Linked DNA regions of Variovorax paradoxus. The protein of the gene in region 1 binds, or shares a complex with, the protein of each later gene. Links are inferred from orthologs where the notes say so. Each region holds a gene or a part of one and is shown in the gene's direction. Other genes may lie near its edges.

Evidence for each region.
Region 2: the proteins of smc (region 1) and GFK26_RS33360 are in contact, whole or in part, in a crystal structure (PDB 3ZGX), measured with the Bacillus subtilis proteins. The link is inferred for Variovorax paradoxus from one-to-one orthologs.

What each region holds. Positions count from the first base shown.
Region 1 is NZ_CP045644.1:5,267,472-5,271,842, forward strand. What follows is about bases 1-4,065. They hold smc (chromosome segregation protein SMC), read left to right. Parts: upstream 1-349; coding sequence 350-3,865; downstream 3,866-4,065. Other genes in these bases: GFK26_RS24315 (hypothetical protein), read right to left, coding at 1-236; GFK26_RS24325 (cell division protein ZipA C-terminal FtsZ-binding domain-containing protein), read left to right, coding at 3,877-4,065. Outside these bases: more of GFK26_RS24325, read left to right, coding at 4,066-4,371. UniProt on the Bacillus subtilis protein: Required for chromosome condensation and partitioning.
Region 2 is NZ_CP045644.1:7,174,150-7,177,415, forward strand. The notes cover bases 282-3,241. They hold GFK26_RS33360 (segregation and condensation protein A), read left to right. Parts: upstream 282-1,323; coding sequence 1,324-2,160; downstream 2,161-3,241. Other genes in these bases: GFK26_RS33345 (SulP family inorganic anion transporter), read left to right, coding at 282-497; GFK26_RS33350 (outer membrane protein assembly factor BamE), read right to left, coding at 506-1,009; GFK26_RS33355 (DUF3460 family protein), read left to right, coding at 1,049-1,255; nadB (L-aspartate oxidase), read left to right, coding at 2,181-3,241. Outside these bases: more of GFK26_RS33345, read left to right, coding at 1-281; more of nadB, read left to right, coding at 3,242-3,266. UniProt on the Bacillus subtilis protein: Participates in chromosomal partition during cell division. May act via the formation of a condensin-like complex containing Smc and ScpB that pull DNA away from mid-cell into both cell halves.

The sequences.
Region 1 (4,371 bases):
CGGTACAGCGTGGTCTGTACGCGCCGCACCGACTGCAGGTTGTCGCGCAGCGACAGATTGGCGATGCGGTTGGTGGCGGATTGCAGCCACTCCTGGTTGCCGTAGGGTTCGGCGCGCTCGGTGGATCGAAGGGATGAACAGCCCGCCAGCGCCAGCGGTGCGAGCAGGGCGGCCGCGGTGCCTGCCAGCAGGCAGGTGCGTCGCGCCGCGAGGGGAGAAGCCAGGGAATCACTCATGCCCTGACGTTATCATCCACCGCTGGGGCGGCGGCCCGCTTCAAGCTGCGGGCCCGTGCAATTTTCCTTACAAATCAATACCTTGGCGCTAAGCCAAGGCAGGGCGACAAGTCGTGCGTCTTAACTCCATCAAGCTCTCGGGCTTCAAGTCGTTCGCCGAACCCACCAACTTCCTGCTGCCGGGCCAACTGGTCGGGGTGGTGGGGCCGAACGGCTGCGGCAAGTCGAACATCATGGATGCCGTGCGTTGGGTGCTCGGCGAGTCGCGTGCGTCGGAACTGCGCGGCGAGTCGATGCAGGACGTGATCTTCAACGGCACGACCACGCGCAAGCAGGCCAGCCGTTCGAGCGTCGAACTGGTGTTCGACAACGCCGACCACCGCGCCGGCGGGCAGTGGAACCAGTTCACCGAAATCGCCGTGCGCCGCGTGCTCACGCGCGACGGCACCAGCAGCTACTACATCAACAACCAGCCGGTGCGCCGTCGCGACGTGCAGGACGTGTTCCTGGGTACCGGCCTCGGGCCGCGCGCCTACGCCATCATCGGCCAAGGCACGATCAGCCGGATCATCGAGTCCAAGCCCGAGGAACTGCGCCTGTTCCTCGAAGAAGCCGCGGGTGTCTCCAAGTACAAGGAGCGCCGCCGCGAAACCGAGAACCGCCTGGGCGACACGCGCGAGAACCTCACGCGCGTCGAAGACATCCTGCGCGAGCTCAACGCCAACCTCGAAAAGCTCGAGAAGCAGGCCGAGGTGGCGGCGCGCTACAACGCGCTGCAGGGCGATGCCACGAAGAAGCAGCACCAACTGTGGTTTCTCAAGCGCGGCGAAAGCGACGCCGACCAGGCCAAGATCAAGGCCGATTCGGAAAAGGCCATCAACGACCTCGAATCGCGCACCGCCGACCTGCGCCGCATCGAGTCCGAACTTGAAACCGTGCGTCAGGCCCACTACGGTGCCGGCGACCTGGTGAACCAGGCGCAGGGCAAGCTGTACGAAGCCAGCGCCGAAGTCGGCCGGCTCGAAGGCGAAATCCGCTTCGTGGTCGAAGGCCGCCAGCGCGTAGAGCAACGCCTGGTGCAGCTGCGCGAACAGATGGGCCAGTGGGGCCGCCGCCGCGAAGAAGCCGAAGCCGAGATCGAGACGCTGGCCGGTGCCGGCGTCGACGCCGAGGAGCAGGCCATCCTGCTGGCCGCGCAGCTCGAAGAGCACGACGCGCGCCTGCCCGACCTCGAAGAGGCCGTGCAGCGCGCGCAGAACGAAGCCAACACCCAGCGCGCCACGGTGTCGCAGGTGCAGCAGCAGATCCAGGTGCTGGCCGCCGACCAGCGCAACATCGAAGACCAGAGCCGCCAGCTCACGCTGCGCAGCGAGCGCCTGCGCGCCGACCAGAACGCACTGGCTGCGCCCGACGAAGACCGGCTGACCGAAATGCAGGAGCAGCTGGCTGCGGCGCAAGAAGCCGCCAGCGAATCCGATGCCCGCCTGCAGGAATTGCAGGAAGCCGTGCCGCAGCTCGACGAAGACCGTCGCGCCAAGCAGCAGGCCGTCAACACCGAGGGCGCTCGCCACGCCGAGTTTTCGGCCCGCCTCGAAGCGCTGCGCGCGCTGCAAGAGAAGGTCAAGACCGACGGCAAGCTCGCGCCCTGGCTCGCCAAGCACGGCCTCGACGGCCTGCAAGGCCTGTGGAGCCGCATTCACATCGAACAGGGCTGGGAGAGCGCACTCGAAGCCGCACTGCGCGAGCGCCTGGGTGCGCTCGAAGTCAGCCGGCTCGACATGGTGCGTGCCTTCGGCAACGACGCGCCGCCCGCCAAGCTGGCCTTCTACAGCCCACCTGCCGCCGGCGTGCCGCAGGGCGCGGGCGCACTGCCCAAGCTGTCGAGCCTGCTGCGCCTGAACGACGCCGGCCAGCAAGCGCTGCTGAACGACTGGCTGCACGGCTGCTTCACGGCCGAGACTTTCGAAGAAGCGCTCGCCCAGCGAGCCACCTTGCAGCCCGGCGAAGTGATCTACGTGCGCAGCGGCCACGCCGTGTCGTCGCACAGCGTGAACTTCTACGCGCCCGATTCCGAGCAGGCCGGCCTCCTGGCCCGTCAGCAGGAAATGGAAAACCTCGAGCGCCAGCTCAAAGCCCAGACGCTCATCAACGAAGAGGCGCGCACCGCGCTGGTCCGCGCCGAAGCCGCCTACGGCGACGCTGCGCAGCGCCTTGTCGCGGCGCGCCGGGAAGCCGCCGAAACGCAGTCGCGCGCCCATGAACTGCAGGTCGAGACACTGCGCATGACGCAGCTTGCCGAACAGACCCGCGCGCGCAGCCAGCAGCTGGCCGCCGACCTCGGCGAGGTCGATGCGCAACTCGAAGAACTGCAAGAAAAACGCATCGCCGCCGAAGGCCGCTTCGAAGAGCTCGACATGCAGCTGGCCGACAGCCAGGAACGCCATGCGCAGCTCGACGAGCGCGTCATCGAAGCCGGCCGCGCGCTCACGGCCAGCCGCGAGCAGCATCGCAGCCTCGAGCGGCAGGCACAGGAAGCCACCTTCTCGCAGCGCACGCTCGAAGCGCGCCGCGGCGAACTGAACCGCAGCATCGAAACCGCCGCGCAACAGATCGTGGCGCTCACCGATGAAGACGAGCGCGCCCGCGCCGAGCTGAGTCGCCTGTCGGATGCCGCCGCGCAAGCCGGCCTGCAGGATGCGCTGTCGCTCAAGCTGGAGCGCGAGACCGCCTTGGGCGCCGCTCGCAGCCAGTACGACGACCTCACGCTCAAGCTGCGCGCCAGCGACGAGCGCCGGCTGCAGCTGGAGCGCGAACTCGATCCGCTGCGCCAGCGCATCACCGAGTTCCAGCTCAAGGAACAGGCTGCGCGCCTGGGTGTCGAGCAGTACCAGCAGCTCCTGGACGACGCCGGTGCCGACCTCGAAGCGGTCGCGCAATCGATCGAGACCGAGAAGGTGCGCCTGACCGGCCTGCAAAGCGAAATCGACCGGCTGAACCGCGAAGTGGTCGCGCTCGGCGCCGTCAACCTCGCCGCGCTCGACGAACTCGCCATTGCGAGCGAACGCAAGATCTTTCTCGACGCGCAGTCGGCCGACCTGAACGAAGCCATCGGCACGCTCGAAGACGCCATTCGCAAGATCGACGCCGAAACACGCGACCTGCTCGGCGGCACCTTCAAGATCGTCAACGAGCACTTCAGCCGCATGTTCCCCGAGCTGTTCGGCGGCGGAAATGCGCGCCTCGTGATGACCGGCGACGAAATCCTCGATGCCGGCGTGCAGGTGCTCGCGCAGCCGCCCGGCAAGAAGAACCAGACCATCCACCTGCTCTCGGGCGGCGAGAAGGCGCTCACAGCCATTGCGCTTGTGTTCGCCATCTTCCAACTCAACCCGGCGCCTTTCTGTCTGCTGGACGAAGTGGACGCGCCGCTGGACGACGCCAACACCGAACGCTACGCCAAACTCGTGACCGCCATGAGCCGTGAAACCCAGTTCCTCTTCATCAGCCACAACAAGATCGCCATGGAAATGGCCGAACAGCTGATCGGCGTGACGATGCAGGAGCAGGGCGTGTCGCGCATCGTTGCGGTCGACATGGAGTCGGCGGCCTCGATGGTCGAAGCGGCATAAGGCAGGCGCGCATGAGCAATCTCACCCTCGCCCTGGCGATCCTCGGCGGCCTCGTTCTCGCGGCCGTCGTGGCTTACAACACCCTGATGTCGCGCCGCAATGCGCCGCGCCAACCCGACGCGGTCGATGTCGCCTTGGCCGAAGCCGAACGCGCGCTGGCCGGCGGCAGCGACGGCGGCGTGGAGCCGATGCTCCATGCCGATCCGAGCCAGGTGGCCGGCAGCGACCGCCACGAGCCACTGTTCGATCCCGACCTGCCCGCGCCCAGCGGCGTGCCCGTGCCCACGGGCGAGCGCCGCGGCGGGCTCGATCCGCTGATCGATGTCATCGCGCCCATTTCGCTCGAAGGCCTGGCCTCGGGCGATGCCGCGCTTGCTGCGATGCCGTCGACGCGCCGCGCCGGCAGCAAGCCGGTGGCCATCGAAGGTTTGAACGACTTCACCAGCCAGTGGGAACCGCCGGCACCCGGCCAGCGCTACCGCGCTTTCCAGGTCGGCGTGCAGCTG
Region 2 (3,266 bases), 1.9 Mb from region 1 along the record:
AATGGCGCGAGTTCACGCCCGGCCAGCTGCGCCACTTCAGCCGCCATTACCGGCTGCTGATGCTCGGCACCTTCTTCCTCACGGTGGTGTTCGACCTCACGGTGGCGGTGCAAGTGGGCATCGTGCTGGCGTGCGCGCTTTTCATCCGGCGCATGAGCGGGCTGTTCAGCGTCGAACTCGTGACCTTGCAGCCGCCGGTGCTCACCTACCGGCTGTACGGCGCCATGTTCTTCGGCGCGGCGGCCAAGCTCGACGAAGCAGTGAACGCCGCGGAGCGCGCACCGCGCGGCATGACGGTGGTGCTCGACGCCACGCACCTGATCTACATCGATGCCACCGGCGTCGACGCGCTGCGGCAGCTGCACCGGGCGGTACTGGCGCGCGACGGGCTGCTCCGCATCGAGTCGCTGCAGCCGCAGCCGCTCGAGGTGCTGGAGCGTTCAGGCTTTGCCGAGGAATTGACGACGGGCCAGCCCGGCGCGTCGCACGGCGCCTGACCGCTGCGTTACGGCGCTTCGGTGCCCCGGTCGGGCGACGAGCCGCTGCGCACCACGCGCTGGTCGTCGTTCAGCGTGGCAGTGAAGACCATCGCCGAGCTGGGCGGCTGCACCCAGCGCCATTCCCATTCGGTCTCGCGCTTGAGCGCATAGGGCGTGACCTTGGCGGGCTTGCCGAGCAGCTTGCGCAGGTCTTCCATCATCATGCCGGGCTGCACCTTGGCGAAGTTCTCGGGCGTGAGCACCTGGCGCAGCGCGCTCATCTTGCCGTCGGCGCCGATGGTGATCATGTAATTCTTCTGACCCTGCGGCTGGCGGTTGAACTCCAGGACGCGGCCGTTGGGCACGTCCCAGACGTTCTCGGGTTCGCCGAAGCGCGCGCGCACGTCGGCTTCGGTCGAGACGCCTTCTTCGAGCTCGCTGATGCGCTGCGGATCGCAGCCCGCGAGCCCGATGAGTACTGCCAGCAGTCCTGTCATGAGGCCGATCCGGGCCTTCTGGAATCGTTGCATGCGGTCCCCGGTAAAATTCGAGCGATAAAGGTCCAGTCTATGTCTATCTTCCGTCGCCCCCACTACACCTCCGAGATCACGAACTTCATCGAGGAGATGAAGGAAAAGAAGCCGACGCTGGAAGCCGAACAGCGCGCCGGCCGCGCCCTGCTCTGGGACAAGCACCTCGACCGCAGCCTGCTCGAGGAGTACAGCGAAGCCCGCGTGCCGATGCAGCCGTACGTCTACCAGACCCAACCCAAGTGAATGGTGCCCACCCGGCATCCCGCCGCCCCGCGTGCGCGCACAGCTATTAAGTTAATAGCAACCGCCTCATGAGCGCAGACGAGGACAACGGCACGATCGTGGCCAGCATGCCCGAGGTCGTCGACCAGGTCGCCCTGGCCCGGCTCTACGGCGAGCCGCTGTTCGCGATGCCGAAAGACCTGTACATCCCGCCCGAGGCGCTGCAGGTTTTTCTGGAGGCCTTCGAGGGCCCGCTCGACCTGTTGCTGTACCTGATCCGCAAGCAGAACTTCAACATCCTCGACATCCCGATGGCGGGACTCACGCGGCAGTACCTGAGCTACGTCGACGAGATCCGCCAGACCAACCTCGAACTCGCGGCCGAATATTTGTTGATGGCCGCGATGCTGATCGAGATCAAGTCGCGCATGCTGCTGCCGCCCAAGAAGGTGGCCGACGGCGAAGAGGCTGAAGACCCGCGCGCCGAGCTGGTTCGCCGGCTCATGGAGTACGAGCAGACCAAGCTGCAGGCCGCCGCCATCAGCGCGCTGCCGACCTACGGGCGCGACTTCTGGAAGGCGCAGGTCTACATCGAGCAGTCGATCAAGCCGCGCTTTCCCGACGTCGACGTGGTCGAACTGCGCGATGCGTGGGCCGACATCATGAAGCGCGCCAAGCTCGTGCAGCACCACAAGATCTCGCGCGAAGAGCTCAACGTGCGCGAGCACATGAGCATCGTGCTGCGCCACCTGCAGGGCCAGCGTTTCGTCGAGTTCGAAAAGCTCTTCGACGTCTCGCGCGGCGTGCCCGTGCTGATCGTCACCTTCATCGCGATGCTCGAGCTCGCGAAAGAGACGCTGATCGACATCACGCAGGCCGAGGCCTTCGCCCCTATTTACGTCCGACTGGCCTATTCGCCCGCCTGACCCAACCGGTTTCCACGCCTGTGACTTCTGCCGTACGTGACTTCGACGTCCTCATCGTCGGCAGCGGCCTCGCCGGCCTCTCCGCCGCGCTGCACCTGGCCCCCACGCACCGCGTGGCCGTGCTCACCAAGCGCGCGCTGAACGACGGCTCCAGCGCCTGGGCGCAGGGCGGCATCGCGGCTGTGCTGGCGGCGGGCGACAGCTTCGACGCCCACGTGGAAGACACGCTGGTCGCCGGCGCCGGCCTGTGCGACCCCGAAGCCACGCGCTTCGTGGTCGAGGGCGCGCCGCAGGCCATCGGCTGGCTGCGCGAACTGGGCGTGCCCTTTTCGGAAGAAGGCGGCGACCTGCACCTCACGCGCGAAGGCGGCCACAGCCAGCGCCGCATCGTGCACGTGACCGACGCCACCGGCGCAGCCGTGCAGCAGGTGCTGATCGAGCGGGTACGCCGCACACCCAACATCACGCTGTTCGAGCACCACACGCTGGTCGACCTGGTCACCGGCCCCAAGCTCGGCCTGGCCGATCCGTCGTGCCAGGGCCTGTACGCGCTGGACGACGAGACCGACGAGGTGCTGGCCTTCCGCGCGCCGCACACCATCCTGGCGACCGGCGGCGCGGGCAAGGTGTACCTGTACACCACCAACCCCGACACCGCCACCGGCGACGGCATTGCCGCCGCTTGGCGCGCGGGCTGCCGGGTGTCGAACCTGGAGTTCATCCAGTTCCACCCGACCTGCCTGTACCACCCGCACGCCAAGTCGTTCCTGATCAGCGAGGCGGTGCGCGGCGAAGGCGGCCTGCTGAAATTGCCCGACGGCACGCGCTTCATGCCAACGCATGACGAACGCGCCGAACTCGCACCGCGCGACGTGGTGGCCCGCGCCATCGACTTCGAGATGAAGAAGCACGGGCTCGACTGCGTCTACCTCGACATCTCGCACCAGCCGCCCGCGTTCCTGAAAGAACACTTCCCCAACATCCTGGCGCGCTGCCTCGAATTGGGCATCGACATCACGCGCGAGCCGATTCCCGTCGTGCCCGCCGCGCACTACACCTGCGGCGGCGTGCTCAGCGACCTGGCCGGCCGCACCGACATCCCGGGC